2 regions of the Cupriavidus sp. GW822-FHT03E04 genome follow, and region 1 is predicted to be linked to the other one. Evidence: riboswitches for the same ligand, from Rfam matches in the RefSeq annotation. Region 1 holds a riboswitch; the other holds the start of a gene.
The links. A riboswitch is a leader RNA that binds a small molecule or an ion and turns the genes downstream of it on or off. The one in region 1 is predicted to bind glycine.
Positions count from the first base shown of each region.

Region 2: it holds a riboswitch for glycine, as region 1 does, so the genes downstream of both, gcvT (glycine cleavage system aminomethyltransferase GcvT) here and AC1RQC_RS10165 (D-amino acid dehydrogenase) in region 1, are expected to answer to the same signal.

Region 1 is NZ_JBXANI010000006.1:214,035-229,616, forward strand. It holds gene AC1RQC_RS10155 (helix-turn-helix domain-containing protein) at 1-644, opposite strand, end outside; gene AC1RQC_RS10160 (DUF3772 domain-containing protein) at 1,000-3,429, shown strand; gene AC1RQC_RS10165 (D-amino acid dehydrogenase) at 3,443-4,711, opposite strand; glycine riboswitch at 4,880-4,976, opposite strand; gene AC1RQC_RS10170 (hydrolase) at 5,075-5,761, opposite strand; gene AC1RQC_RS10175 (NnrU family protein) at 6,099-6,791, shown strand; gene AC1RQC_RS10180 (Bug family tripartite tricarboxylate transporter substrate binding protein) at 7,025-8,026, opposite strand; gene AC1RQC_RS10185 (acyl-CoA dehydrogenase family protein) at 8,110-9,276, opposite strand; gene AC1RQC_RS10190 (CaiB/BaiF CoA transferase family protein) at 9,308-10,516, opposite strand; gene AC1RQC_RS10195 (enoyl-CoA hydratase/isomerase family protein) at 10,526-11,302, opposite strand; gene AC1RQC_RS10200 (IclR family transcriptional regulator) at 11,435-12,331, shown strand; gene AC1RQC_RS10205 (branched-chain amino acid aminotransferase) at 12,496-13,587, opposite strand; gene AC1RQC_RS10210 (GGDEF domain-containing protein) at 13,840-14,982, opposite strand; gene AC1RQC_RS10215 (ParB N-terminal domain-containing protein) at 15,128-15,582, shown strand, end outside.
Region 2 is NZ_JBXANI010000018.1:139,017-154,598, reverse strand. It holds gene AC1RQC_RS25685 (tetratricopeptide repeat protein) at 1-1,661, shown strand, start outside; gene AC1RQC_RS25680 (cation:proton antiporter) at 1,827-3,041, shown strand; gene AC1RQC_RS25675 (YbdK family carboxylate-amine ligase) at 3,041-4,156, shown strand; gene AC1RQC_RS25670 (OsmC family protein) at 4,157-4,636, opposite strand; gene AC1RQC_RS25665 (MBL fold metallo-hydrolase) at 4,712-5,449, opposite strand; gene AC1RQC_RS25660 (EthD family reductase) at 5,504-5,827, opposite strand; gene AC1RQC_RS25655 (L-serine ammonia-lyase) at 5,918-7,294, opposite strand; gene AC1RQC_RS25650 (DUF421 domain-containing protein) at 7,326-7,868, opposite strand; gene gcvP (aminomethyl-transferring glycine dehydrogenase) at 7,982-10,903, opposite strand; gene gcvH (glycine cleavage system protein GcvH) at 11,005-11,385, opposite strand; gene gcvT (glycine cleavage system aminomethyltransferase GcvT) at 11,486-12,625, opposite strand; glycine riboswitch at 12,724-12,875, opposite strand; glycine riboswitch at 12,897-12,984, opposite strand; gene AC1RQC_RS25630 (UvrD-helicase domain-containing protein) at 13,219-15,324, shown strand.

The DNA of each region.
Region 1 (15,582 bases):
GATCCATTCCCATAGTGCTCGACGAGATAGGTCCCGATGGTGAAGCCCAGCTGATCGACGAACAGCTTGCTGGCCATCCCGGGGTGGCTCAGCGCCGGCGCCGCCGCCTGGGCGAGATGCGCCAGTACCTGGTCTTGCTCTCCCGCCGCGCTGCGCAGCCCCAGGATGCGCGAGCGGCCTAGTTCCGCGCTGGTGCGCTCGATAAAGGTGCGGGAAATCTCCAGCAGGATGAAATCGAAATAACCATAAAAATCGGCTTTATAGTCTTCAAAGAAATTCCGGATATAGATGGAGTTCCTTTCAAATTCGTGGGTACTCGCGCGGCGCTCATGAAACACCCGGCGGCGATGTCCGGTGCACAGCGAAACCCCGACCAGAAAGCCACGATTCGACGCCGAAGTGATAACCTGGCTCGCCTTCTCGCCCGGCGAGCTTTTGCGGAAAAACTGGATCTCGCTGCCGGCGAGCTTCTGATCCTTGGAGAGCTTTTCCGCGGCGCACCCGAATGCGTCAATCGATACAGGGGCTGCGAGCGAGATGGAGGCATTGGCGTTGACGGACATGATCTCACACGGGAATAAACCACCACCATGAAAACCCACGCCGCGGCAGCCGCGGCTGACCAAGAATAGCAGAGCTTGCATGCAGCTCGCGTGAAACCTTGGATGGTACAGGTCGAGTGACGCAAGCGCCTGTTGCCTGCTGAAAACCAAGGGCGCGCGATGCCTTCTGTATAATTCAAACTCTTTCAGGCAATTCTCCCGTATCAAGCGGCGTGCCAATCACGCGGCATCGCCAATAGTCCGACGGACTATAGAGCACACGCCGGCAAGATCGCCCCTGGCGCTCCGATCGACTCCCATCTCGATCGCCGCGCGGCCGCCCAACATCCTGATCGTCGCCCGCCGGTCATCGACCGTCTGACGAGCCATGGCAATCCACGCGAACCTGCGCGATTGCCGGCCCGGCAAGCCGATCAGTAAGGATCTATCTCTTTCTATGAGCAAACTCCCCAGGCTCGCGCTGAGCCTTGTGCTGGTTGCGCTATTGCACCTGATCCCCACAGCGCTTCCGGCCGCGGCAGCCGCCGACACCACCGCGAATGCGGATGCTCCCGCGACCAGGCCGCCATCGCGCGCGGATGCCGTTGCCGAGCTGAAACGGCTCCAGACCGAGCAGGACCGCATCAAGCAACTGGCATCGTCGCCCACCAGCGGCACGCAGCTCGAAGGGCTGGATGACGCCATCCACCAGTTGGCAGGCGACGTCGACAAGCTGAGCGCGGCGCTCACGCCCCAGCGTGCGCAGTTGCAGGCACAGCTCGACGTGCTCGGGCCGCCACCCGCCGCCGGCACCACACCGGAGGCCGCTGCAGTCGCACAGCAGAGGGCAGACCTGAACGCGCGCAAGGCGCAACTGGACAGCGGACTGAAGCAAGCGGCCGAGGTCAAGGGCAATGTCACCAACCTGACCGAGCAGATCGCCAAGCTGCAGCGCAGCCGCTTGAAGAACCAGCTCGCGCTGCGCTCGGCCAGCATTCTCAGCATGGCATTCTGGGAGCCGTTGTTCGCGCCAAGCCAGGAGGACCAGCAGCGGCTAAACGCGTTCATGGGGCAAGTTACCCCGTTGTGGGACCTGGCCTGGCAGCCCGGGCGGCAGGCAATCACCGCCCTGCTTCTGCTGCTTGCGATCGGCGCCTGGACCATCGGCCGGCGGCTGATCGAGCGGGCGCTGGCATGGTTCTGTCTGACCCGTTTGCCCGAGAGCCGGCTGCGGCGCAGCGCACTCGCGCTTGCAACGGCACTCGCGACGGTTGCGGCAACCGCCATCGCGGTACAGATTGTGTGTTTTGCTTTCGCCCCGCACTACGAATTGCCAGCTCAGGTGCAGGACCTGATCAGCGAACTCGGCAAGCTGACGCTGACAAGCGCGCTGATCGCGGGCCTGGGACGGGCATTGCTGTGCACGCGCCATCCCTCATGGCGCGTGCCTGCGCTCGCCGACAAGGTCGCGCTGGCGATGCGTCCGTTCCCTAGTGTCCTCGCGGGCCTGCTGCTGATCGCCGGCACACTCGAGCAACTCAACCGGACCGCGGACACAAGCCTGCAGGTGACCTTGCTAGGCCGCGGCCTGGTGTCGCTTGTGGTGGTGCTGACAATCGGCGCGGCGCTGCTGCGCGCCAACCGCGTGCGCACGAAGCTCGCCGCTGCGGGCGAGCGGCCTGAATCGCGCTCCACCTTTGCCGGCCTGATCCACGCTGGCGTAACGGTGACGGTCGTCGCCTCGCTGATGGCGCTGCTGATCGGCTACATCACGTTCGCGCGCTTCCTGACCTACGAGCTTGTCTGGATCGACATCGTCCTGTGCAGCCTGTACCTGTTGACGCAACTGACCCGCGACGTCTGCGAAAGCGTGTTCAGCGCGCACCATCCAAGCGGCAAGGTCATCAAGCAGTTATTCGGACTCGGGGACAGCCATCTCGCGCAGGCGTCGACGGTGCTCTCGGGGATCGGCACCAGCCTGCTGCTCCTGGTGGCCGTCATCGCGCTGCTGACCGGCGGCTTCGGCACCACGCCGAGCGACCTGCTCAACAGCCTGCTGACGATGCTAGGCGGCGAGCGGCTGCGCAGCCTCAACATCATGCCCGACCGCATCCTGAACGCTGTCATCGCGCTCTCGGTCGGCACCTACCTGCTGCGCTCGGTGCGGCGCTGGCTGGACGCGGAACTCTTGCCGAAGGTCTGCATGGAAGCGGGCCTGCGCGCATCGCTCATCACGCTGTTCAGCAACATCGGCTATGTGCTGATCGTATTGCTGACGCTGTCGCTGCTGGGCGTCAGGTGGGAAAACCTGGCCTGGATCGTCAGCGCGCTGTCCGTGGGTATTGGCTTCGGCCTGCAGGAGATCGTCAAGAACTTCGTGTCGGGGCTCATCCTGCTGACCGAGCGCCCGGTGAAGGTCGGCGACATGGTGAGCATCGGCGGCGTGGAGGGCGACATCAAGCGCATCAACGTGCGCGCGACGGAGATCCTGCTGGGCGACCGCTCGACCGTGATCGTGCCCAACTCGCAGTTGATCTCGCAGAACCTGCGCAACGTGACGATGAGCAACAGCACGCAAGGCGTCGCGACGCTGCTGCTCACCTTCCCGTTGAACATCGATCCTGAACAGGTGCGCGAACTGCTGCTCGACTCCTATCGGGAAAATGAAGCGATTCTCGACAAGCCCGCGCCATCCGTCACGTTCAGCCAGCTGGCGCCGAACGGGATCACGCTAAGCGTGACGGGCTACGTAGGCAGCCCGCGGATCGCCACCGCGACCAAGAGCGACCTGCTGTTCGAGATACTGAAGCGGCTGCGCGCGGCCGATATCTCGCTGTCGGTCCCGCAGACCTTGCGGGTGGAGAATATGGCCGCGCTTGGCGCGTAACGCGTCCGGCCCCTTACGGAGTCACCAGCGCCACCGAGTCCTGCACGCCATGCGCACGCCTGGCGCCCATGGCTTGCTGCACCACATCGCCGATCATGTCCGCAGTGACCGCCGACAGCGTCCATCCCAGGTGGCCGTGGCCGGTGTTGTAGAACACGCAGGACGCACGGCCCCGGCCCACGCGCGGCAGCATGGTAGGCATCATCGGCCGCAGGCCGGCCCAGGGCACCACGCTGCGCGTGCTGACACCGGGGAAGCACTGGTTGACCCACTCCACCAGCGGACGGATGCGGTCGGCGCGGATGTCGCGGTTGTAGCCATTGAACTCCGCCGTGCCCGCCACGCGGAAGCGGTCAACGCCCAGGCGGCTGGTGACCAGCTTGGTCTCGTCGTCGAGCAGGCTCACGACGGGCGCGGCCGCCTGGCTTTGCGCGTCGTTCAGGTTGACGGTGATCGAATAGCCCTTGACCGGATAGATGTTGACGCGATCGCCAAGGCTGGCCGCCAGCGCCCGGCTGGCGGTGCCGGCACAGACGACCACGCCGTCGAACACGCGCGATTCGGCCTGCTGGCCGTCGCTGCTGACGATGGTGACCTGCCGGCCGTCAGTGCTGACCGACTGGACATCCTGGCTGTACAGGCAACGCACGCCCAGGCGGTCGATAGCCGCGGCCATGCCGCTGGTGAACTTGTGGATGTCGCCAGTAGAGTCGCTCTGGGTGAAATAGCCACCGTAGTACTGCCCGGCCAGGGTCGGCTCGATGGCGCGCATTTCTTCCGGCGTGACCGCGTGGCGCTCCAGCCCGCCCTCGGCCAGCAGCTTCGATACCCTGCCTGCATGCTCGAAACCCGCCTTGTCGCGATAGATATGGAGGATGCCTTCCTTCTTCAGGTCGAAATCGATGCCTTCGGCCGCCGCCCAGGAGAACAGGTGGTCACGCGCGGCAATCGCCAGGCGCGTGGTCTCGATGGTGTTCTTGCGGTAATGGGGAATGGCGGCGATGAACTCGGCGAACCAGGACAGCTTGTGCCAGCTCGGGCGCGGGTTGACCAGCAGCGGCGCATCGCTCTTGAGCATCCACTTGATGCCCTTGAGGATGGTGGACCAGTGTGTCCAGACTTCGGCGTTGGAAGCGGAAAGCTGGCCGCCGTTGGCGAACGAGGTTTCCATGGCGGCATAGCGGTGTTTTTCGAGCAGGGTGACCGAGAAACCGCGTTTGGCGAGCGCGTAGGCAGTGGTCACGCCGGTGATGCCACCACCGATAACGGCAATTGATTTCATCTCTATGGTTCCAGGACGTCGGATGGGAGCCTCTTGCGCAGCATGCGCAAAAGACGCCCCCTCTGTCCTTGACCTGAGAGATTCACGATACGCCACTTTGGGGGTGGCGGGGATCGCTTGCTCCTTCGGTACCGCCGGCTGACGAGCGCCGGGGTTCTTCAGAGTTCAAACGTGATACCGGTCCTTTTGCCTGAGAGTTTCCGGGGCGGTTGCTCCTTCGGCGCTGCCCGGCGCTTGGCCAGGCAGTCTCTCCCGATATCAACTTTGCATGATGCCGCCAGGTAATACCAAGTGGCATGGCTCGGAACTTTAGCACTAGTCTGACTGCCTGGGAAATTTCCCTGCGGGTTCAGGCCGAGAATATCAGCGGGCCGGAACCGGGGCGATCGACGCGTGCGGCGTGGCGGTGCGCTGCGCGGCCTTGTGCACCATGGTGTAGGCGTAGTCCACGCCCATGCCGTAGGCGCCCGAGTGTTCCTTGACCAGCTGCATCACGGCGTCATAGCTGTCGCGGTGCGCCCAGTCGCGCTGCCATTCGAGCAGCACCTGCTGCCAGGTCACCGGCACCACGCCGGCCTGCACCATGCGCTGCATGGCGTAGTCGTGCGCTTCCTTGCTGGTGCCGCCGGAAGCGTCGGCCACCATGTAGATCTCGTAGTCGCTGTCGTGCATCGCCGACAGCGCGAAGGTGGTGTTGCAGACCTCGGTCCACAACCCGGCCACGATGATCTTCTTGCGGCCGTTGGCGGCCAGCGCGTCGCGCACCTTCTGGTCATCCCACGAGTTCATCGAGGTGCGTTCCAGCGTCTGCTGGCCGGGGAATACGTCAAGCAGTTCGGGGTAGGTATAGCCGGAGAAAGACTCGCTCTCCACCGTGGTGATGGTGGTCGGAATATTGAAGATCCTGGCCGCCTTGGCCAGGCCCACCGCGTTGTTCTTCATCGCCTGGCGGTCCATCGACTGCACGCCGAAGGCCATCTGCGGCTGGTGGTCGATGAAGATCAGCTGGCTGTTTTGCGGGGTCAGGACTTCGAGCTTGGCGTTGGTCATGATTTCTCTCCTTGGCTATTTGGCTATCTGGTTGAATTATTTAGAACGTCGTCTTTGGCGTCGATCCGTCCATGGGTTGAACTTTATGGCAGCGCCGGCTGACGATGTGATGAGTTAGTCGGATAACTTGTTCAATTTTATTGATTGATATTTAATGGGAGTAGGAGGCAGCCAAACGGTGGGGTGGCCGCGTTGGCTTTCGCGACACCCAAGTAGTAATCTTCAATACTGGCTGCCGCATAGGGAACAAAGGCAAAATGCCCGACTGCTCGATGGCGGCTTGAATTGCGATGGGGCAATACGGTCAGCCAACGATATGACTTGAGGAGCCGGGCCAATGGGAAGCACCAACGCAGTTGCGGTGGCGGCAGTCGCCTTCGTGGGCAGCCACTTTCTCTTGTCCCATCCGCTGCGCAGGGGTTTGGTCCGCGCACTTGGCGAAGCCGGGTTCCAGGGCGTTTATTCGCTGATTGCAGTCTTGACGCTCGGCTGGCTGATCCTGGCATACCGAAAGGCGCCCCTGACGGCACCACTATGGCCGGTAGGAAACGGCCTCTGGGCGGCTGTGACCACGGTCATGCTGATCGCGTCGGTCCTCCTGATGGGTTCGCTGATCCGCAACCCGGCGCTTCCCACCGGCGGTCGGCTCGGCGCGTTCCCGGAAGCAGCGCGCGGCGTGTTCGCGGTGACGCGCCACCCAATGATGTGGTCGTTCGCACTTTGGGGGCTGTGCCACATCGCGGTGTTTCCGGTGGCCAAGAACATCATGATCGCAGCGGCTATGGTCATCCTCGCGCTCGTCGGCGCCGCGCTGCAGGACCGGAAAAAGGAGCAGCTCCAGCCCGATCTCTGGCCCGCATGGGAGTCCAAGACGAGTTATCTGCCGTTCGCGGCGATTGCCGCTGGCCGTGCGCGGCTCGGCGGGTTCGGCTTGCACGCGCTTTTGGGCGGCCTCGTCGTCTGGCTCGCAGCAACCTGGGCACATATCCCGCTCGCCGGTTGGGCCGCGGGCATCTGGCGCTGGCTGTAGCTGTAGCTGTAGCCGCAGCGTCAGGCGTCCAGATACACCCGCATCAGCGCCTCGAACCACTCCACGAACACCGCCAGCCCTCGCGAAGACCGCTATCGGGCCGCCCCGGGGCTACGCGCGTCGTCAAAGTTGTGAAGGCTTAAGCTTTTGCCTCGGAATCCGGAGGGAGAGGGCGGCGCGGGGAGGAAGCGAATGGGGCATGATCCCCCTCCGCTCCGCCCCGCGCTCTCTTTTTACTGCAGCTCGATCTTCGCGATCGCTGCCAGCCGCTTCCAGCGCGCTATCTCGTCCTTCTGGTAGTCGCGAAGTTCTGCCGGCGTGGACAGGATCAGCGAGGTGGACTGGCGCTGGTAGTACTCCTTGACGTCGTCGGCGGCGCCGGCCTGGGCAAACAGTTCGCCAAGGCGTTGTGCAATGGGCGCAGGTGTCTTGGCGGAGACCGCCGCTGCCACCCAGTTGTAGGCCAGGAAGTCCGGCACGCCGGCTTCGGCCGCGCTCGGCACGCCCGGCAGTAGCGGCGAACGCTGGGGCGCGGTGTAAGCCAGCGCGCGCACCTTGCCGCCCTTGACCAGCTCAATCGCGCCGCTGGCATCCACCACGGCGAAGTCCACGTTGGCGGCCATCACGCCGTTGATCGCGTCGCCCGCGCCCTTGTAGGGCACGGCAGTGGTCTTCATGCGGCTTTGCTCGTTCAGCCATTCGCTGTACAGCGTGTACGACACCGAGCCGGTGCCGTAGTTGAGCGCGCCGGGCCGCTTGCGCGCGTCCTCCACCAGCGCCTTGAGCGTGTGGTACGGCGAGCTGGCGGGCACGATGATCAGGCATGGCCCACGCGAGAGCAGCGTGATGGGCGTGAAGTCGGTCAGCGGATCGTAAGGCAGCTTGCGAAAGGTGGCGGCATTGGTGGACAACGTGGAGTTGCTGCCGATAAACACCGTGTAGCCGTCGGCCGGCGCGCTGAGCAGCGTCTGCACGCCGATAAAGCCGTTGCCACCCGGCTTGTTCTCCACCACCACGCCCTGCCCCGTCAGCTCGCCGATCTTCTTGGCGAACATGCGGGCGGTCATGTCGGTACCGCTGCCGGACGGGAACGGCACGATAAAGCGGATCGGCCGGGTGGGAAATGCCAGCGGCTGCGCCAGCGCGGCGAACGGCGCGCCTGCCAGGCTCGCTGTAAGGACGGTCCCTGCCAGGACAGCGAAGCGGCGCCGGGAACAGTTCACGGTTCGGGTCATGTTGTCTCCTTGGTCTTGCGCCTGGCAGTGGGTTCCGCCAGTGCGGGTGCGTCAGTGATTCCGTGGTTCGCTTTGGCGGCGGGCTAACGCTTGAGGCCAAGCAGATCCCGCGCGATAACCCATCGGTGCACTTCGGACGGGCCTTCGTAGATGCGCATCAACCGCGTCTCGTTGGCCATCTGCTGCAACGGCATTTCCTTGGTCATGCCCATCGCGCCAAAGGCCTGCATGGCGTGGTCGATCACGTCCCAGGCCATCTCGGTGGCGAATACCTTGATCATCGAGACCTGGGTACGCGCCTCGTCGCCGGCGTCAATGCGCGCCGCGGCCTCGTATGTCATCAGGCGACAGGCGTGGATGCGGGTGGCGGCATCGGCCACCCACCACTGGATTGCCTGCCGGTCCGCCAGCGCGGCGCCGAAGGTGCGGCGCTGCGGCGCGTACTCGCACAGCATGTCAAGCGCGCGCTGGGCGCGGCCAATGCACCAGGCCGCCATCTGCACGCGCCGGCTGGACAGCCGTGCCTGCATCGGCGCGAAGCCCTGGCCTTCCACGCCCAGCAGCTGCGTGTGCGCGACGCGGCAGTCCTCCAGCACCACCTCGTAGGTGGAGGCGCCGCCGATCATGGGGATGCGCCGTTCTACCTTGAAGCCGGGCGTGCCACGGTCGACCAGAAAAGCGGAGATGCCGCCGCGGGCGCCGCGCGCCTTGTCGGTCACGGCCATCACGATGGTCCAGTCGGCGCGGGCAGCGCGGCTGATCCAGATCTTGCGGCCGTTGAGCACCCAGTCGTCGGCGTCGCGTTCGGCGCGGGTGGTCATCATGGCCGGGTCGCCGCCGGCGCCGGGCTCGGAAATAGCGATGGCGGAGATGGTCTCGCCGCGCGCGTACGGTTCCAGGTAGCGCGCACGCTGGGCCGCGTCGGCGGTCTTGAGCAGCATGCGCAGGTTCGGCGAATCGGGCGGCAGGTCGTAGGGTGTGACGGTCTTGCCTAGTTCCTCGTTGACGCCGACCATGGCCACCACTGGCAGGTCGGCACCGCCCATCTCGGCCGGCGCATCCAGGCCCCACAGGCCCAGCTCACGCGAGAGTCCGTCCAGCTTGTCCTGCTCCTGCGCCAGCAGCGTGAGCTGGCCGCCCTCTGCCTCGCGGGCCAGCACGCCCGCTTCAAGCGGGATCAACTGCTCGCGCACAAAGCGCGCCACCAGATCCTTGAGCATCTGGTGCTCTTCTTCCAGTGCGAAGTTCATGCAATGTCTCCTTTATTGTTTGCGTCCCGCTTCAGGCGGCGTTCCGGCCGCCCGTCACCCGGGCGATGTCTTCAGGGGCTAGCCCGGCTTCGCGCAACACTTCATCGGTGTGCTCGCCCAGCGTGGGCGCGTGGCGGCGCAACGACAGCGGTGTGGCGGAGAAGCGCGTCGTGGGCCGCATTTCGCGCAACGGGCCCTCGGTGGGATGCTCGGTCTGCTGGAACAGCCCGACCGCCTCCAGGTGGGGATGCGCCAGCAATTCGTCCGGCGCATAGATCGGCGTGGCGGGGATATCCAGCGTCTCGAACAGCGCCATCCACGCCTTTGTGGTCCGGGTCGGCGTGATTTCCGCGAGGTGCTGGTACAGCGCGCGGATATGGGCGTTGCGCTGCGCGCGGCTGGCGATGTTGTACTTGTCACCCAGGTCATCGCGGCCCACGGCGTGGAAAAAGGCTTTCCAGTGGCGGTCCGTGTACGGTAGTGCGCAGATCCAGCCGTCCGCAGTCTGCGCCGGCCGCCGCCCTCCCTGCAGCAGGCGCGCATAGCCGGGCGCGCCGGTGGCGGGCTCGAAGGTCAACCCCGCCAGGTGCTCGGCCATCACGAAGCTGGCCATGGTTTCCAGCATCGGTACTTCCACCGCTTGCCCGCTGCCGTGGCGCTCGCGGTGCAGCAGCGCGGCCATCACCGCGTTGGCCAGCGCCATCCCGGTGGTCTTGTCGGCAATCAGGCTAGGCACGTACTCGGGCCGGCTGCCGGCGACGCAGCCCAGCGACACCAGCCCGCAAGCGGCCTGGATGATGTCGTCGAAGGCCGGTTTGTCACGGTGCGGGCCGTCCTGGCCAAAGCCGGTGGCCACGCAGTAGACGATGCGCGGGTTCAACGCTGCCACCGCAGCGTAGCCAAAGCCCAGCCGCTCGATGGCGGCCACGCGCATATTGTGGATCAGCACATCGGCGCCGGCGATCAGGCGGCGCAGCGCCGCAGCGCCTGCAGGCGTCTTCAGGTCCAGCACCACCGAGCGCTTGTTGCGGTTGAGCGCCAGGTAGATCGAACTCATGCCGGCGTTGCGCGATACGCCGTTGGCGCGCATGAGGTCGCCTTCCGGCCCTTCGACCTTGATGACGTCCGCGCCCAGGTCGGCCAGAGATTGCGTGGCCAGGGGGCCCAGCACCACCGAAGTCAGGTCGAGTACGCGAATTCCCTCGAGCGGGCCGGCGCAGACGGGTTTCTCATGTTGCATACGGCCCCCTCAGCGGCGCTGGAACACGGGCGCGCGGCGCTCGGCCATCGCCGCCACGCCTTCGCGGAAATCCGCGGTAGCGAACTGCACGCGCTGGATGGCCAGTTCACGCTGGTTGGCCTCCACGATGCGGTCGGCCAGGCCCAGGCGCAGCGTCTCGCGTGTGCTTTCCACGGCCAGTGGCGCCGAGGCCGCGATATCGTGCGCGAGCGCCAGCGCGCGGGCACGCACCTCGGCCTGCGCCACCAGTTCGTCGGCCAGCCCGATGCGCACCGCTTCTTCGCCGTCGAGGCGCCTGCCCGTATACAACAGCAGCGCGGCCTGCTGCTCGCCGACCAGGCGTGGCAGCGTCACGCTCATCCCAAAGCCGGGATGGAAGCCGAGCCTGTTGAAGCTGGCGCTAAAGCGCGCTTCGCGGCATGTGATGCGAAAGTCCGCCACCAGCGCCAGTCCCAGCCCCGCGCCGATCGCGGCGCCCGCAACCGCGGCCACGATGGGCTTGCGGTTGCGGTACAGCTTCATGGCCTGTGCGTAGAAGGCCGATGGGTCGCGCGAGACACTGCCCTGGTCGGTGCCGCTGAAATCGGCCCCGGCGCAGAAGGCGCCTACGCCGGAAGACAGCACGATGGCGCGACAGCTGTCGTCCTCGTCGAGTTGCAGCAACGCTTCGGCCAGCCGGCGCATGACATCGGCGTCGACAAAGTTATGGGGCGGGCGGGAGATCTCGATCTGCGCAACATGCTGGTCGCGTGTCAGGACGATTTCGGGGGTGGATGCCGAGGTCATGGCGAAGGGCTCCGGGAAGTGGAAAGGCACCCAGTATTCGCCGATGTGGATTCCCGCGCTACACTACAATTTCGAATACCGAAATTACTTGCAGCGCCCCGATGCTGGATTGGCGGGCCTGCGGCCAACTACATGCCTGATCCGCACCCCCATTCCGACCCCGGTTCCGCCCCGGCTTCCCACCCGGATTCCCGCGCCAAACCGCCTTCGAGCCGCGAACTCACGCACAGTACGGGCCGGTTCACGCGGCAGACCGAAGGCAGTCAGTCGCTCGAACGTGGCCTGATGCTGCTGCGCGCGTTCCGCGTCGGCTCTTCCAGCCTGACCAATGCGGACCTGGCAGCGCGCACCGGCCTGCCGCGCCCCACTGTCAGCCGCCTCACGCGCTCGCTGGTGGACAGCGGCTTCCTGTGCTACGACGCCACCGAGCGCGCCTATCGGCTGGCGGCCGTGGTGGTGAGCCTGGCGGACGCCTTCCACCACGCCACCACGGTGCCCGATATCGCCCTGCCGCTGATGCGCAAGATCGCCGAGGCGGAAAAGGTCAATGTCGGCCTGGCCGTGCCCGACCAGACCGCCATGGTCTACCTGGCCGCGGTGCGCCACAGCCGCGACAGCGTATCGCGCACCCGGCGCGTAGCGCCCGGCACGCGCGTTCCCATGGAACTGACCTCGATCGGCATGGCGTGGCTGGCCGCGGTGCCGGCCGGCGTGCGCGACCACTTCCTCGCACGGATCGAGGAGAAGGCCGGCGACGAATGGCCGGCCTTGCACAAGGAACTGTCGCGTGGCATTGCCCAGGCAAAGGCGCAAGGCTATTGCAGCACCAACTACCAGCCCGGCCACCTGACCGCCGTGGGCGCGGCGTTCCGCGGGCCGGACCACCAGTGGTACGGGCTCAATATCAGCTTCCCGCACAAACCCAGCGAAAAGCCGCGTGATGTGGCACGCTATGCGCCGCTGCTGCTCGGTCTGATCGAGAAGATCAGCGCGTCATGCGGGGTGGAGGACGGCGTGGAGTCAGCATGACGGCCGGCGGCTAGCGCGGGGCCAGCCTTCTTGCCCATCAGGGGAGTCATACTGCTTGTTTCAAAATGAAGCGAAGCGGTTCTGGCTAGGCGCGCGGCCGCAGACAGTACATGTGGTACGGCCAAGGCCGCGCAATAACGCCAGGATCTTTTTGAAATGGCCTCTTACAAACCGACGTGATGGACCCAGCCGGCCGGGCCAGCGGCCTGGTTGCGCTGAATCTCCACCAGCCGCTCCCTTAGCACCTTGACAGTGTTGCCAGCGGCGCCGTTCCCGATCGCGAAGCGCGTCCGCGCGGAGCGCACTTCGCCAATGGCCACCAGCGTCGCCGCCGTTCCGCAAACAAAGGCCTCGGCCAGGCGTCCGCTTTGGGCATCCGCCTCCCACTCGGGGTACGAATACCGGCGCTCTTCCACCACCATGCCCATCTCCCTGGCCAGCTCGATCACCGAAGCCCGGGTGATGCCCGGAAGAATCGAGCCGCTAAGGGGCGGCGTGACCAGAGTGCCGTCGTCCATCACGAAGAAGATGTTCATGCCACCGAGTTCCTCCACCCAGCGGTGCTCGGCGGCATCCAGGAAGACCACCTGGTCGCATCCGTTCGCAGTGGCCTCGCTCTGCGCGACCAGGCTGCCGGCATAGTTGCCACCGCACTTCGCCTCGCCGGTGCCGCCGGGCGCGGCGCGCGTGTAGTTCTCGGATACCCAGACGGAGACGGCCTTGTCTCCGCCCTTGAAGTACGGGCCCACCGGGCAGGCAATCACGCAGAAAATGAACTCGGAGGCTGGCTTGATGCCGAGGAACACCTCGTTGGCAAACATGAAGGGACGCAGGTAGAGGCTGCCCGAGCCATGCGGCACCCAGGCCTGGTCGATCCGCACCAGTTGCTCGATCGCTTCCAGAAAGAGCGATTCGGGCAACGCCGGCATGGCCATGCGCTTGGCCGACGCCTGGAAGCGGCGCGCGTTCTCGAGCGGGCGGAACAGCGTCACGGCGCCATCCGCGCCGCGATAGGCCTTCATGCCCTCGAAGATCTCCTGGCCATAGTGGAGTACCGAGCACGCCGGATCGATCGAGAACGGCTTGCGGGCAGTGACCTTGGCGTCCTGCCAACCCTGTCCTTCACGCCAGGTGATCGTCACCATATGGTCGGTGAAGACGCGGCCGAACGCGGGGTCGCGCATCAGTGCATCCCGCGTGGCCGCGTCGAGCGCGTTCGGGTTGGGTTCGAGGCTGAAAATGGTTTGTTGCGTCATGAGCGCGCGTCTTCCTTCGCTGGCGTTGGGGATTGGCAGCAGGGCGAACACCCCTGTCTGCCGCCGGCATCGCACGTGGTTCTACGTGAAATCCGAGGGTATCGATGATCGCATGCTGGCGCCCAGTTTGTCTTCAATGACAAGGATTGACCTTCGCTCCGGACATTGCTTAGCCGCTACAACAAACCAATTGCCGCACAAAGGTTATGTTAAATCGTTGATTTGAGACGGTAAGCCAATTGAGACAGCCTCTTAGCCTGCCTCAACACGATTGCGTCCTTCAGCCTTGGCGCGATACAGCGCCGAATCGGCCCGTGCCAGCAATTCGTCAAGGGTCGCTTCCCCGGCCTCGATGCTGGCCAACCCCAGGCTTGCCGTGCAGGCGGGCTGCCCGGCGATGGCCGATTGCTGCTCGACTGCCTGGCGCACGCGCTCGGCCATGGCAAGCGCGGTCTCCATGCCGGTCTGCGGCAGCAGCACGACAAACTCTTCGCCGCCGAAGCGGCCAAGATGGTCCGTGTGGCGCAGTGCCCGCCCTACGATTTGTGCGAAATGCGCCAGCACGCGGTCACCCACCAGGTGTCCGTGCTGGTCGTTGATGCGCTTGAAGTGGTCGATATCCATCAGCAGCAACGACAGTGGCTGCCCGCCGCGCCGGTTCTTCAGTTCACTACTACCTGCGTGCAGCACAGCGCGTCGACTCAAGATTCCCGTCAGGTCGTCGCGTTGCGCCAGGTACTCGAACTGCGCACGTAACCGCTCGCTCACAGTCAAAAGCAGTCCAAGGCAGACGAAGAGCGACGCGAAGCAATACGCTGCAATGTACGCGGTCTGAATAGCCGAAGGGGAAAACCGCGAAGTATCGACGGCATCCTGGAAAAGCGTCGTCGCTGCCCGCATGAGCAAGGCCAGCCCCTGGAAAGCGAGGACAACTGCCATGAAACGCGGGGCAAAACCCCGGCCGTGCTGCCAGGTCAGTCGCGCATGGGTCAGGCATATTGCCGCTAACACCGAGGTAAGCAGCAACACGCGGATCCGGTAGTCGGGATGGACCAGCAGGAACCAGGTAATGCCAGCCAGGCAGCCAACACCCAGGGCGAGCCAGCGTTTCCAGCTACAGGGCACCCCGTAGAAGCGCTGGCTGCCGAAGTAGAACAAGGCGCAGCCCGAAAGCAGCAGCGCGTTACCGCCAAGTGCGACGAGCACGGCCGGCCAATGCCCGTCCATCGCATAGAAGGCGGTGGAAAGCGCGCAAAGCACCGGTGCCAGCGCCCAGGGTAGCAACCCTTTGGTGGAGGCAGGATAGGCGCGGCGAAAAGCCAGCAGGACGATGCCCAGGGCGATATTGATCATCCCCGTCATCGCCGTCATGGAGCGCAGGTCCAGGTTTAGCATGGGTCGGCCGTGGAGAAACGATCTGTGCACATGGCACCGTGCACACATTGTACTGGCGGTTAGCCACCGCCCGGCCGCCAAGCCGGCCGTCGCCTGGTAAGGCAGGCAGTGTGTACACTACTGCCCTACCTTTTTCGCTTGACCCATGACGATCACTATCAACGAAGACCTCCGTGCCTATATCGATCCACTTACAGACGACGAATACGCGGCGCTAGAACGCAGCCTACTCTCCGAAGGGTGCCGCGATGCACTGGTGCTGTGGGGCGATCTCCTGGTGGATGGACACAACCGCTACAGCATCTGCCAGAAGCACGGAGTCCCTTTCAATACGGTACAAAACCAGACGTTCCAGTCCATGGAGGATGTTCACCTGTGGATGATCGACAATCACCTCGGGCGGCGCAGCGTATCGGATTTCCAACGCGGTGTACTCGCATTGCGGAAGAAGGAAATCGTATCCGCGCGTCTGGCACAAGCCCAAGCCCAAGCGCAGGCCCAGCCGGGTTCTGCAAAGCCTGCCGGGGCTGAAGTCGCCATGCAATCCGGGGCCGATACCGTGTTGACTCGCGAGGCGGTTGCGCGCACGGCGCGGGTGAG
Region 2 (15,582 bases), on a different contig from region 1:
TCGCGCATCGCTACGGCATGCTGCTGATGGGGATGGAGCGCTTGCAGGAGGCGCTGCCCTGGCTGGAAGAGGCCGCGCTGCGCAACGGCTTGTCTTCCGGCGAGTGGAGCGCCCGCCTGCATGCGGGGCTGGTGCATTACCGGCTGGGCAATTTCGCCGCGGCCGGCGCTTACTGGTATGACCTGCTTTATCGCGCGCCGGATCTTGGCGCCGAAGACATCCTGGGCCAGGCGCTGGCCCACGTGAATGCCGCCGGCGACAAGGCTGAGCCGATGCTGCGCCTATGCCTGGCGCGGATCGGCCTGGACAACCCCGACCTGCTGGAGCTCGACGAGGCTGCGGGCGATGCCCTGGCCGCCGAGCAGGCCGCCATCGTGCTGGCCAGCCAGCCGGACCACCCGCACGCCCGCCGCATCCGCGCGCCGCTGCGCTACCGCGCGGGCGAGCTCGATGGTGCCTGGGACGATTTCGCCACCTACCAGCGCAAGGCGCCGGACCCCAAGGCGCAGGTGCGCGAGCTCGAATGGCGCCACCAGTCCGGCGAGGCCGAGCCTTGGCTGCGCTTTGCCTTTGTCGAGGGCGCGACGGATGCGACCGGTTACTACAACGCGGGCGTGGCGCTGGCTGAGTTCATGGACGCGGTGCCGGCCGCCGAGGCGGCGCTGATGCCGCACCTGATCAAGGCCTATCGCCTGGGCCTGGCGCGCTTCGAAGCCTACTTCGCCACCGGCGAGGGCGGCTACGACGACGCCGATCCCCATATCTACTCGTTGCTGTGCCACAACCTGGCGACCCGGCTGGAAGGCGACGGCAACCGCGCGGAGCGCATCGCGCTGCACGAGAAGGGCATCGCGGTCAGCGAATTCATCGAGCACTGGATCGACCTGCTCGAATGCCTGGAGGCAGCCGGCCAGCACGGCAAAGCCGTGGAAGTCGCGGGCGACGTGCTCAACCGCTATCCGCTGGAGCGCGATCCCGCCAACGTGGGCTGGATCTTCAGCCGGTTGGTGAGCACCTGGAAGGCCATCGGTGGCACGGAAGTGACGTCGGCGGCCCGTGACGCGCTGGCGCACATGGATGCGCGCGCCGACGCCTTGCCGGTGGAGGAACGCAGCCAGACCGCGCACGCGCTGGCGCACGCCCGCGCGCACTTCGCGGGGCTGCTGCGCAATGCCATGGACAGCATGGACCAGCACGACCGCACCGACGCGCAGGCCGAGATCGAGGCCCTGCAGCGCCGCGCGCTGCTGATCGAGGACGCGTGGCTGTGCAACCAGTTCGGCATGATCTGGCGCGGCCTGGGCGCGCCGGAGCGCGCGTTGCCGCTGTTCGAGCAAGCCATCGCGCTGACCTCGGACGATCCTGCGGACCAGGCTTTCCCGCGCCTGCAGCGCGCGCTGATCCGCAACGGCGAGAAGCAATACGCGCAAGCGCTGACGGACTTCGAGGCGGCATTTGCCGCGCGCAACGGCTGGGACGGCGAGGCCTACCTCGGCGCCGTCGAGGCCGCGCTGGGCCTGGAGCAGCGCGAGACCGCGCTGGGCTACTTCGACAAGGCGCGCGCGAGCGGCGCCGCGCAGGGCAAGACGCGCTCACTCTATGCCCGCATGGAAACCGGCCTGCGGGCGACGCGTCCGGGATGGAAGTTCTGGGGCGTGTAGCCGGCGGGGCGGGCCGCATCCTCGGCCCAGCCACGATAAAAAAACGCCATCCCTGTAAGATGGCGTTTTTTTACGTGTGAACGCGTCATGTTGACAGCAAATTCCGTGCCTCTGTCGGACAAACTCCGACATGGAATGTCATGTGGCTCCGTTACCATATAGCCCATGAATGGACTGAGCCAATTGTTTCCAAGCCTGCCCCTGGCACCGGGCGGGCTTTTCTGGGTCGGGCTGGCGCTGGTGGGCGCCGGCCTGGCGGGCGAGGTATGCCGCATATACCTGCGGCTGCCCCGCATCGTCGGTTACGCGGCCACGGGCCTCGCGGCTGGCATGCTCGGCCGCGGCATCGTGGACGAGGACATGATCGCGCAGACCCGCATCCTGATCGACATGGCGCTGGCGCTCGCCCTGTTCGAGCTCGGGCACCGGCTCTCGCTCACCTGGCTGCGGGCCAATCGCTGGCTGCTCTTCACCAGCGCCTTCGAAAGCCTGCTGACCTGGGGCCTGGTTGCCGCCGTGCTGCAATGGATCGGCGTGAGCCCGGCGGTTGCCATCCTGGCCGGCGGCATTGCCGTGAGCACCTCGCCCACCATCGTGCTGCAGCTCAAGAACGAGCTGCGCGCCGAAGGGCAGGTGACCGAGCGGCTGCTCGCCATGGCCGCGCTGAACAGCATCTACGCCGCCGCCATCGTCCAGGTCGCCACCGGCTGGCTGCATTCCGAATATGGCAACCTGGGTGCGGCGCTGCTGCATCCGCTCTACCTGCTGGTGGGTTCCTGCCTGCTGGCCTGGGGCGTTGGCAAGCTCGGCCACGCGATCTATGCGCGCATGGAAACGGACGATCACTACAGCTTCCTGGTGCTGGTAGGGCTGGTGCTGTTCACGCTGGCGCTCACGCGCTTGCTCAAGCTGTCGATGCCGCTCACGCTGTTGCTCGCCGGTGTGGTGTTCAAGCACCAGGACAGCCAGCCGCGCGTATGGCCGGCGCACTTCGGCAGTGCGGGCAGCTTGCTGATCATCGTGATGGTGGTCTCGCTCGGCCTGCCGCTGACGGCGCACGACTGGGCCATCGGCGGCGGCGCTGCCTGTGTGCTGGTACTGCTGCGTCATATTGCCAAGCTGGTGGGTGTTGTCTCGCTGGGTTCGTTCTCGGGCCTGAGCATGAAGCAGTGCGTGGCCCTCGGGCTTGCGCTGGCACCCATGTCGGGCCTCGCGTACTTGCTGATGAGCGATATCGCGCTGCTGTATCCCGCCACGGGTGAGCCACTGGCAGCCATCATCCTGTGCACGCTGGCGGTCGAGCAGTTGCTTGGGCCTACGCTGGCGGGCTGGGCACTTCGCTATGCGGGCGAGGTCAGAAGCAATGGAGGAGGGCGCTGATGTCACTCGAACCGTTCAAGCATTCCGAGGCGCTGACGTTTGGCGTGGAACTGGAACTGCAGCTCGTCAACCGGCATGACTACGACCTGGCGCCGTTCGCGCCGGATTTGCTGCGTGCGCTGAAAGGCGCGCAACACGCCGGCGATATCAAGCCCGAGATCAGCCCCTCGATGATCGAGATCAGCACCGGCATCTGCAAAAGTCATGCACAGGCGCTGGACGAGCTGGGCACCATGCGCGACCTGATGGTCGACGCCTCGCGCTCGCTCAACCTCGGCATCTGCGGCGGTGGCACGCACCCGTTCCAGCAATGGGCCGACCGCACCATCTCCGATTCGCCGCGCTACCAGTACATTTCCGAGCTCTATGGCTATTTGGCCAAGCAGTTCACGGTGTTCGGCCAGCACGTGCACATCGGCTGCCCGAGCGCCGACGAATCGCTGTTCCTGCTCCACGCCATCGGCCGCTACGTACCGCATTTCATCGCGCTGGCCGCCTCCTCTCCCTATGTGCAAGGGGTGGACACCGGCTTCGCCTCGGCACGGCTGAATTCCGTCGCCGCCTTCCCCATGAGCGGGCGCGCGCCGCATCTGCTCACCTGGGACGCCTTCACCGCGTATTTCAACAAGATGCGCAACACGGGCGTGATCGAGAGCATGAAGGACTTCTACTGGGATATCCGTCCCAAGCCGGAGTTCGGCACCATCGAAGTCCGCGTGATGGACACGCCGCTGACCGTCGGGCGCGCCTGCGATATCGCCGCTTACATCCAGGCGCTCGCGCGCTACCTGCTGCTGTCGCGCCCCTTCATGCCGCAGGAAGACGATTACCTGGTCTACACCTTCAATCGCTTCCAGGCTTGCCGTTTCGGGCTGGAAGGCGAGTACGTGCACCCCAACGAGTTGACCCGGATGCCGATCGCCGACCACATCATCTCGATCTGCGACGCACTGGTGCCGCATGCCGAAGCGCTGGGCTCGCTTGATGCGCTGGCCAACATCCGTGCGCTGGCGCAAAGCCGCAACGGCGACGCGGAGCGCGTGCGCCAGATCGAAAGCACCACGCGCAGCCTGCGCGAAACGGTGCGGCAGACCTGCGACAGCTGGGCTGGCTGACTACGCCTGCGCGCCCACGTACACCGGCTCGCAGCGCAGCTCCGACTTCACCGAGTTGGCAATGAAGCAGGCCTCGTGTGCCGTGTGATGCAGGTGCGCCAATTCCTCCCGGGTCGGCTGGCGCTCGCCGCAGAAGGTGACCTCCGGCCTGAGCGTGACCACCGTCATGGCCATCCGGCCTTCCGCGTTCTTCGCCATGGTGCCGACAGCGGCATCGAAGTAGCGGTCCACGCAGAACTTGTGCTTGGCGGCGATGGAAAGGAACCACAGCATGTGGCAACTGGAGAGCGAGGCAACGAAGGCTTCTTCGGGATCCACGGCGGCGGCATCCGACATGGGCAGGGGAACGACATGGGGCGATGAGGATCCGGGTACTTCCACGCCGCCGTCGAAGCGCAGCATGTGCTTGCGGCTATAGCGATTGCCGAGGAAATCCTGCTCGCCACGTTGCCAGAGGATCTCTGCGGTGTACTGGGCCATGTCTTCTTTCTCCATTAAGGTGCCTGCCAAGGCCGATTGCTGATAGCTGATTGCCTATCGCTTCGCACGCGTGCGTCACGCCCCGTGCGGCACGCTTTCGCCATCCCGCAGCCCGAGCCGCTGGTTGGCGGGGACCGCCACATCGATCAGCTTCGGCTTGGGCAGGTTCAGCTGCCCCATCATCTCGATGAACTGGGTACGCGTGCGCCCGGCCACGCGGCTGTTGTTGACGCGTTCGAAGCCGATGGTGGATGCGGTGCGGCCCTTGTAGTCGTGGGCGGGGTAGACCACGGTGTCGTCGGGCAGGGCGAAGAGTTTCTGCGTGAGGCTGTCGTACAGCGTGCCGGCGTCGCCGGACTGGAAGTCGGTGCGGCCGCAACCGTCGATCAGCAGCGCGTCGCCGGTGAAGACGCGGCGCACCGGGCCGGCGGGCGTGGGCTCTTCCCACAGGTAGCTCATGCTGCCGGCGGTGTGCCCCGGCGTATGGATGGCGCGCAGCGTCTGCGTGCCGAACTGCAGCGTGTCTGCGTCGATCAGCTGCTTTTGCGCGGGTTGGATGTCGCAGCCCGAGGGGGCTGCGGTACGTGCGCCGGTTTGCAGTGCAACATGGCCGGCCGAGGTGATGTGGTCCGCATGGGCATGGGTCTCGACCACCCACGCCAGCGTGGCGCCGCAGGCCTGCAGCAGCGCCATGTCGCGTTCCAGCTGGTGGTCCACCGGATCGATCAGCAGCGCCTGGCGCGTGGCGGCATCGATCAGCAAATAGGTGTAGGTGGACGAGGTTTCGTCAAACAGCTGATGGAAGGTCTGCATGGCCATGCCCGCTTGTGGGGAAACGCTACATGATAGCGCCGCCAGCGGGCGCTATCAGCCGATCGTCAGCACTTCGCTGATCTGCATCACGGGAACCGCATCGGTGTAGTTGGGGATATCGAGCTGCAGCTCGTTGCCGGCTGCCTTGGCGGCGGCCACGAAGTCAGGCACGGACTCGAACAGGAAATGGCACATCACCGTGAAGGCCGGATCGGAACCCGGCGCGCCAGCGCCCAGACCGCGTTCCACCGCCACGCCGCGATAGCCTGGGTGCGCGCCAAACAGCGCGACGGCGCGCGGCATGTGGCGCTGCAGGTAGTAATCCATGTCGAACTTGCCGCCCTTGCTGTGTGGATAGAGAAAGCTGATCTTGACCATGCCGGACTCCAGTTGGATCGGATTGGATTGGGATGAATGCCCGGCAAGCGTAGCAGAAAGCGCGCATTCGCTTGCGCTGGCGGGCCGGCCTCAGCACTCCACGATATTCACCGCCAAGCCGCCACGCGCCGTTTCCTTGTACTTGGTCTTCATGTCGGCGCCGGTCTCGCGCATGGTCTTGATCACGGAGTCGAGCGACACATAGTGCATGCCGTCGCCGCGCAATGCCATGCGCGCGGCGTTCACGGCCTTCACCGAGGCCATGGCGTTGCGCTCGATGCAGGGAATCTGCACCAGCCCGCCGACCGGGTCGCAGGTCAGCCCGAGGTTGTGCTCCATGCCGATCTCGGCCGCGTTCTCCACCTGCTCCGGCGTGCCGCCCATCACGGCGGCCAGGGCGCCGGCGGCCATCGAGCAGGCCACGCCGACCTCGCCCTGGCAGCCGACTTCGGCGCCGGAGATCGAGGCATTGAGCTTGTAGAGCATGCCGATGGCGCCGGCTGTCAGCAGGAAGTCGATCACGCCTTGCGGGTTGGCGCCGGGCACGAAGCGGTCGTAGTAATGCAGCACGGCCGGGATGATGCCGGCGGCGCCGTTGGTGGGCGCGGTGACCACGCGGCCGCCGGCCGCGTTTTCCTCGTTGACGGCGATCGCATACAGGTTGACCCAGTCGATCACCGAAAGCGGATCGGCCAGCGCGCGCTCGGCGTGCTCGGTGAGGTTGCGGAACAGGTCGTGGGCGCGGCGCTTGACCTTGAACGGCCCGGGCAGCTCGCCGTCGGTGCGGCAGCCGCGTGCCACGCAGGCTTGCATCACGGCCCAGATCTGCAGCAGGCCGGCGTTGACCTCGGCCTCGCTGCGCCACACGCATTCGTTTTCCATCATCAGCCGCGCAATGCTCTTCTTGCTGGCGGCTGCCATCTCCAGCATCGCGCGCCCGCTGCGAAACGGATGCGGCAACTGCTGGTCAGCCTCCAGGATATGCGTATTGGCCGCACCGGCGGTGATGATGAAGCCGCCGCCCACCGACAGGTAGCGCCCTTCGCGGATGCGCTCGCCACCAGCGTTGAAGGCGTGGAATTTCATGCCGTTGGGATGCTCGGCCATGGCCTCGCGGCGGTAGAAGACGATGTGCTCCTTCTCCACGAAGGGCACGGGATGCGTGCCCAGCAGAGAGAGCGTGCGGCTGGCGCGCAGCGCGGCCAGTCGCAAGTCGATGGTGTCGGGGTCGATGGTGTCGGGCGCTTCGCCCAGCAAGCCGAGGATCACGCCCTTGTCGGTGCCGTGGCCGCGGCCGGTGGCGCCGAGCGAGCCATACAGCTCCACGCGCACGCTGGCCACCTGCGGCAACAGGCCGTCGCGCGCCAGGCCCTGGGCGAACATCAGCGCGGCGCGCATCGGACCAACGGTGTGCGAGCTTGATGGGCCGATGCCCACCTTGAACAGGTCGAAGACGCTGACAGCCACGGTAGGCTCCTGGGGTTGGCTCGCGCCGGGATCAGACCGGCGCGTCCGTGTCCTGATTGATGGGGGCGCGCCACAGCGAACCCGCCGCATTGGGCGGCGCGGGTGGCGCGTCTTTCTTTACCAGCACGCTGATGGTGCCGTCGTTCTCGAGGATCGCGAAATGCACATCGGCAACGCGCTCGCACCCCGCATGGCGCAGTGCCTTGCGCAGGTCGTCGCGGGTCACGAAAGCGCGCTTCATCACGTCACCGAAGACCATGCCGTCGTGGATCAATACCTGCGGGCGCCCCTCGACGACGTTCTCGAAGCGCCGGCTGCGCCAGCTCAGCCACGCCAGTACAAGGTTGGCGCCGACCAGCGTCACCGCCAGGATCAACCCGGCCGTGACGGAGTTGTCCCCGGCGTTCATGGAGTTCTGCACGGCGTTGGACAGCACCAGCAGCAGCACCAGGTCGAGCGAGGTGAGCTGCCCGATCTGGCGCTTGCCGGACAGCCGCAGCAGCACCAGCAGGCTGCCGTAGACGATCAGTCCGCGCAGGACGAATTCCCACCATGGGGCGCTGAGATTCCACATGCGTGCTCCGTATTCCGGGCACGGCCGGGTGGCCGCGCATCCACACAGAGCATAGCGCGAGGGCGATGCGCCGGGGCCGCCGCAACGCGCGGTGGCCCCGGCCTCATGCCAGCTTACTCTTGTGCGTACTCGCTCATCGGCACGCAGGCGCAGAACAGGTTGCGGTCGCCGTACACGTTGTCCGCACGGCCAACGGGCGGCCAGTACTTCTGCGTGCGCAGCGCGGCCACCGGGTAGGCGGCTTCCTGGCGCGTGTACTTGTGTTCCCACACGTCGGCGGTGATCACCGCGGCGGTGTGCGGCGCATTCTTCAGCGGGTTGTCCTCGCGGTCGAAGGTGCCGTCTTCCACGCGGGCGATCTCGGCGCGGATGGCGATCATCGCGTCGATAAAGCGGTCCAGCTCGTGCAGGGCCTCGCTCTCGGTCGGCTCGATCATCAGCGTGCCCGGTACCGGGAAGCTCATGGTGGGGGCGTGGAAGCCGTAGTCCATCAGGCGCTTGGCTACGTCCTCGTTGGAGATGCCGGTGGTCTTTTGCAGCGCGCGCACGTCCAGGATGCACTCGTGCGCCACCAGGCCGTGCTGGCCGGTGTAGAGCACGGGGAAGTGCGGCGACAGGCGGCGCGCCACGTAGTTGGCGGCCAGGATGGCGTTCTCGGTGGCGGCGGTCAGGCCGGCCGAGCCCATCATGGCGATGTACATCCACGAGATCGGCAGGATGCTGGCCGAGCCGAACGGCGCGGCGGACACGCCGCCGATGCCATGGTCGTCGCGGCGATAGCCCACGCTGTCCTGGTTGGGCAGGAAGTCAGCCAGATGCGCGCCGACCGCCACCGGGCCAACGCCCGGGCCGCCACCGCCGTGGGGGATGCAGAAGGTCTTGTGCAGGTTCAGGTGGGACACGTCGCCACCGAACTGGCCCGGCGCGGCGGTGCCGACCATGGCGTTCATGTTGGCGCCGTCCACGTAGACCTGGCCACCATGCTTGTGCACGATGTCGCAGATCTGCTGCACGCCCTGCTCGAATACGCCGTGCGTGGACGGGTAGGTGATCATGATCGCGGCGAGGTTCTTGCTGTGCTGCTCGGCCTTCTTCGCCAGGTCTTCCAGGTCGACGTTGCCGTTCTCGTCACAGGCCACCACCACCACCTTCATGCCGGCCATCTGTGCCGACGCCGGGTTGGTGCCGTGCGCGGAGGAGGGGATCAGGCAGATGTCGCGGTGGCTTTCGCCACGGCTGGCGTGGTACGCATGGATGATCAGCAGGCCGGCGTATTCGCCTTGCGAGCCGGCATTGGGCTGCAGGCTCACCGCGGCGTAGCCGGTGGCGGCGCACAGCATGGCTTCGAGCTGGTCGATCATCTCGCGGTAGCCGACCGTCTGGTCCAGCGGCGCGAACGGGTGGATCTTGCTGAATTCGGGCCACGTCACCGGGATCATTTCGCTGGTGGCGTTGAGCTTCATGGTGCACGAGCCCAGCGGGATCATGGTGCGGTCCAGCGCCAGGTCCTTGTCGGCCAGCATGCGCAGGTAGCGCAGCATTTCGTGCTCGGCGTGGTGCGTGTTGAACACCGGGTGCGTCAGGTAGGCGCTCTGGCGCGCCAGGCCGGCCGGGAACGCGTCTTGCGCGGCGGCTTCGAGTGCATCGAAGCTGGGCACCGGCTTGCCGTGGGCGAAGATTTCCAGCAGGGCGACGACGTCCTCGCGCGAGGTGGTCTCGTCCAGCGAGATGCCGATGCGGGTGGCGCCGGCGTGGCGCAGGTTGATGCCGCGCGCGGTGGCCGAGGCGTGGAGGGCTTCGGTGTTGAAGCCGGTTTCCAGCGTCAGCGTATCGAAGAAGGTGGCGTTGGTGCGCGCGTAGCCCAGTTGTTCCAGGCCGCCGGCCAGCGTGGCCGTCAGGCGGTGCACGCGCTGGGCGATGCGCTTGAGGCCTTGCGGGCCGTGGTACACGGCGTACATCGAGGCCATCACAGCCAGCAACACCTGTGCCGTGCAGATGTTCGACGTCGCTTTCTCGCGGCGGATATGCTGCTCGCGCGTTTGCAGGGCCAGGCGGTATGCCTTGTTGCCTTGCGCGTCGATGGTCACGCCCACCAGGCGGCCGGGCATGGAGCGCTTGAAGGCATCCTTGACCGCCATGTAACCGGCGTGCGGGCCGCCGAAGCCGAGCGGCACGCCAAAGCGTTGCGAGTTGCCCACTGCCACGTCGGCGCCCCACTCGCCGGGCGCGGCGATCAGGGTCAGCGCCAGCAGGTCGGCGGCAGCCACCACCAGGCCACCAGCGGCGTGCACCGCGTCGGCGATGGCGCGGTAGTCGGCCACATCGCCGTTCACGCCGGGGTACTGCAGCAGCACGCCGAAGGCATGGGCACCGGCCGCTTCGGCAGCGGGGCCGACCTTGACTTCGATGCCCAGCGGCAGCGCGCGGGTGCGTACCACTTCCAGCGTTTGCGGCAGCACGTCATCCGCGACATAGAAGGTGGTGGAGGCGTGTTTGTTGACGCGCTGCAGCAGCGTCATGGCTTCGGCAGCCGCCGTGCCTTCATCCAGCATCGACGCATTGGCGATGTCCAGGCCGGTCAGGTCGGTCACCATCTGCTGGAAGTTCAGCATGGCTTCCAGGCGGCCCTGGGAGATCTCGGGCTGGTAGGGCGTGTAGGCGGTGTACCAGGCCGGGTTCTCGAAGATATTGCGCAGCACCACGCCCGGGGTCAGCGTGTTGTAGTAGCCCTGGCCGATAAAGCTCTTGAGCACGCGGTTCTTGCTGGCCAGCCCACGCAGCTTGGCCAGCGCGGCTTCTTCGGTCAGCGGTGCGGTGAACTCGCCCAGCGGCATGCCGTCGCGGCGGCGGATGGCGGCGGGGATGACGGCGTCGATCAGCGCGGCGCGGTTGTCATAGCCCAGCACCTTGAGCATGTGCTGTTGTTCGGCGGCGTCGGGGCCGATATGGCGGGAGGCGAAGGCGTCGCGCGCCTCCAGTTCGGCCAGCGTGGGCCGGGCAACTTGGGCGGCAGTCATGGGCAGGGGGGCGTTCATGGCAAGAATCTCGTGAGAGCGGTGCGGCGGGTGGTCGGCCCGGTCCGCGTCGCGGCAGTCTTTATCCGTCATTCCCGTGGCGCGGGAATGACGATCTGGCATCAGGCGCCGACGTTGGCCTTATAGGCGTCGGCCGACATCAGGCCGTTCACGTCGTCGCTGTTGGCCGGCTTGAGCTTGAACAGCCAGGCGTCGAAGGCGTCGGCATTGACGCTTTCCGGAGAGGCGGCGGCGGCGTCGTTGATGGCGATCACTTCGCCTGCCACCGGAGCGTAGATGTCGGATGCGGCCTTGACCGATTCCACCACGGCCAGCGCGTCGCCGGCGCCGACCGACTTGCCCACTTCCGGCAGTTCCAGGAAGACGATGTCGCCCAGCGCGTCCTGCGCGTGGTCGGTGATGCCGATGGTCAGCGTGCCGTCGGCTTCGACGCGCACCCACTCATGGGACTCGGTGTATTTCAGGTCGGCGGGGAAATTCATGGGATTGCTCCAGATTCAATTTGTTATTCAGCGCCCGCCGGGGGGTGTCGATGTTCGACGGGGTAACCGCCGGCGGGCGCGCTGTGACCGGTGCGAGCGTTCAGCTCACGAGTGCCTTGCCATTGCGCACAAACGGCAGTTTAACCACAGTCGCGGCGAGTTTGCGGTCGCGGATCTCGACCTGCACCTCGGCGCCGAGCGTAACGTCGAGCGGCACGCGGGCAAAAGCGATGGATTGGGACAGCGATGGGCTGAAGGTGCCACTGGTGATTTCACCTTCGCCAGCAGGGGTGATGACCTTCTGGTGGGCGCGCAGCACGCCGCCCGCTTTTCCGTTGGCCGGGCGCAGGATCAGCCCGACGAATTGCTGGGTCTTGCCGCCGGCGACCAGGGCCGCCTTGCCGGTGAAGTCGCGTTCGCTTTGCAGGTCCACGGTCCAGGCCAGGCCGGCGTTGAGCGGCGAGGTGTGGATATCCATGTCCTGGCCGTACAGGTTCATGCCGGCCTCCAGGCGCAGCGTGTCGCGTGCGCCCAGGCCCGCCGGGCGCACGCCCTCGGCGATCAGCTTTTCCCACAGGCCGGCCACGTTCTCGGCTGGCACCACCAGCTCGAACCCGTCTTCGCCGGTATAGCCGGTGCGTGCCACCATGACTTCGCCAAGGGCGGGATCCTGCACCACGACGGCGTTGAACGGCTTCAGGGCTTCGCTGGGTTGCGTCGAGGGGAAGGCGCTCCACACCTTGGCGCGGGCGTTCGGGCCCTGCACCGCAACGATGGCCAGCGGGTCCACGCCGTCGGGCGCATTGTCGTGGCGGCGCGGCGTGATGCGCACGCCGCTATTGGTGGCGGCGTTGCGTGCGGCGATCCATTCGATATCGTTGTTGGCGGTGCCAGCGTTCACCACCAGGCGGAAGTGGTCCTCGGCGAAGAAGTAGACGATCAGGTCGTCGATGACGCCACCCTTCTCATCCAGCATGCAGGAGTACAGCGCCTTGCCCGGCGTTTGCAGCTTGTCCACATTGTTGGCCAGCAGGCCGCGCAGGAAGGTACGCACATGCTCGCCATTGAGGTCGACCACGCACATGTGGGAGACGTCGAACATGCCGGCATCGCTGCGCACAGCATGGTGTTCCTCGATCTGGGAGCCGTAGTTGACCGGCATGTCCCAGCCGCCGAAGTCGACCATGCGGGCGCCGAGGGCGCGGTGGATAGCGTTGAGGGGCGTGGCCTGGAGCGTCATGGAATCCTCGGGGGAAGGCAAATCTCGGTTCGAAAACGAAAAAGGGCCATCCGCCGCAGGATTCGGCGCGCCATAGCGCTGCCAGATCCGCTGCGGCGGATGACCCCTCTGTCCTCGATACCTGAGAGATTACAAGGCGGGATCCCAATTGCTGGAAACCCAAACCTTGCGCGCCCCTTCGGTGGGCACGCTCACCAAGGCTGTCGACGGAATCGATCAGTGGCGGGTGCCGCTCTCCAGAGTACGGCGTGCATCGTGTGCATGTTGCAAGCCGATCCAACCAGTCCATGGTGCCTGAGAGTTTTCGGGTGATACCCCTTCGGCGGCGCAAGATCTGCGCGCTCTCCCGGTCGGATGGCGCGACTCTACAGCCAGCCTCGGGGGCTTGTCAACGCGCTCGCGCGCCAGCCCGGGCGCAGCCGCGGGCCGGCTGGCCGGCGTGTTAACATCTGCGGCTCCGATGGCTTTTGCTGTGCCGCAGGCTTCACCCGCGGCCTTGGCCGCGCCAATGCATGTGCTGCCTTTGCCATGCGTAAAAGCCCGCGCCCGCCTTGCCGGCCATTCCGCCACCCAGCACCACCACCAGCCCTCGCATGACCCACGGACTCAACCCTGCCCAATCCGAAGCCGTTCGCTACCTCGACGGCCCCTGCCTGGTGCTCGCCGGCGCCGGCTCGGGCAAGACCCGGGTGATCACGCAGAAAATCGCGCACCTGATCGAGGACAAGGGCTTCCAGCCCAAGCACATCGCCGCGGTGACCTTCACCAACAAGGCCGCCAAGGAGATGCAGGAGCGGATCGCCAAGCTGATGGAAGGCAAGACCACGCGCGAGGGCAAGCGCATCCCCATCAAGCAGATCACGGTGAGCACCTTCCACTCGCTGGGCGTGCAGATCCTGCGCGCCGAGGCCGAGCACGTGGGCCTGAAGCCGCGCTTTTCCATCATGGACTCGGACGATTGCTTCGGCATGGTGCAGGAGCAGCTCGCCTCCACCGACAAGAAGCTGATCCGCAGCGTGCAGAGCACCATCTCGCTGTGGAAGAACGGCATGGTCGATCCCGAGACCGCCATCGCCCAGGCCGACAACCCCGACGATCACCAGGCGGCGCTGATCTACCGCAACTACGTGGCTACGCTGCATGCCTACCAGGCGGTGGACTTCGATGACCTGATCCGCCTGCCGGCCGAGCTGTTCGCGCGCAACGAAGAGGTGCGCCTGCGCTGGCAGAACCGGCTGCGCTACTTCCTGGTGGACGAGTACCAGGACACCAACGCCTGCCAGTACCAGCTGCTCAAGCAGCTCGCCGGCGGCTCGCACCTGCGCGCGCCGGCCTTTACCGCGGTGGGCGACGACGACCAGGCCATCTACGGCTGGCGCGGCGCCACGCTGGACAACCTCAAGCTGCTGCAGACCGATTTCCCCGACCTGAAGGTGGTCAAGCTGGAGCAGAACTACCGCTCCACCGTGCGCATCCTGGAGGCCGCCAACGCGGTCATCTCCAACAATCCCAAGCTGTTCGACAAGAAGCTGTGGAGCGAGCACGGCATGGGCGACCCCATTGCCGTCAACCCGATGAACGATGAGGAGCACGAGGCGGAGTCGGTCGTATTCCGCCTGTCGGCCCACAAGTTCGAGCGCCGCGCGCAGTTCCGCGACTACGCCATCCTGTATCGCGGCAACCACCAGGCGCGGCTGTTCGAGCAGATCCTGCGCCGCGAGCGCATTCCTTATGTGCTCTCGGGCGGGCAGAGCTTCTTTGACAAGGCCGAGATCAAGGACATCTGCGCCTACCTGCGCCTGATCGCCAACCCGGACGACGATCCCGCCTTCATCCGCGCCATCACCACGCCCAAGCGCGGCGTGGGCAACACCACGCTGGAAGTGCTTGGCACCTTCGCTGGCCAGGCCAAGGTGTCGTTGTTCGAGGCGGCCATGATGGGCGGCATCGAAGGCAAGCTCCAGCCGCGCCAGCTGGAGCCGCTGCGGGTGTTCTGCGAGGCCATGGTGCGCCTTGCCGGGCGCGCGGCCAGCGATCCCGCCACCCAGGTGCTCGACGACATGATGGAAGGCATCCACTACGAGGCCTACCTGTACGACACCTTCGACGAGCGCCAGGCCCAGTCGCGCTGGACCAACACGCTGGAATTCCTCGACTGGCTCAAGCGCAAAGGCACCAAGCCCGAGGCCACGGGCGAGGGCGAGGAGGCTACCGGCTTCGACACCGCCGATGGCTTTGGCGACGAGGGCAAGAACCTGCTGGAGCTGACCCAGACGGTGGCGCTGATGAGCATGCTCGAAGGCCGCGAGGAAGATCCCGACGCGGTGCGCCTGTCGACGCTGCACGCCTCCAAGGGGCTGGAGTACCCGCACGTGTTCCTGGTCGGGGTGGAAGAGGGCATCCTGCCCCACTGCCGCGAAGACGAAGACATGAGCGATGAGAAGATCGAGGAAGAGCGCCGCCTGATGTATGTAGGCATCACGCGTGCGCAGCGCAGCCTGCACCTGAGCTGGTGCAAGAAGCGCAAGCGCGCCCGCGATACCTACTCTTGCGAGCCGTCGCGCTTTATCGGCGAGATGAAGCTCGAAGAGGCCCCCGCGATCAAGGACGAAACGCCCGCCATGAGCCCCAAGGACCGCTTGGCCGGGCTCAAGGCCTTGCTCGGAACGCCCGGTACGCCAGGCAAGACCTCCGCGTGACCGGCGCCGGCAGGCGTTTCGTGCCCCATCCCGGTGCCAATCGTACAAAGTCGATACATTAGCCTACAAGCGGGACATGACCCTCGCCCGATGTCTGTCTAACATCGCCGGTGCCTGGCCCGACGTATGGACCAGGCGCCGCGCCGTTCCGTCCCTTCGGAGTGGCGTGGCCGGGCAGCACGCCCGACTTCTTCCCTGTTCAGCGCCTCCGCACTTGGGTCCGGGGGCGTTTTTTTTAGGGAATCCGCCAGATCCCGT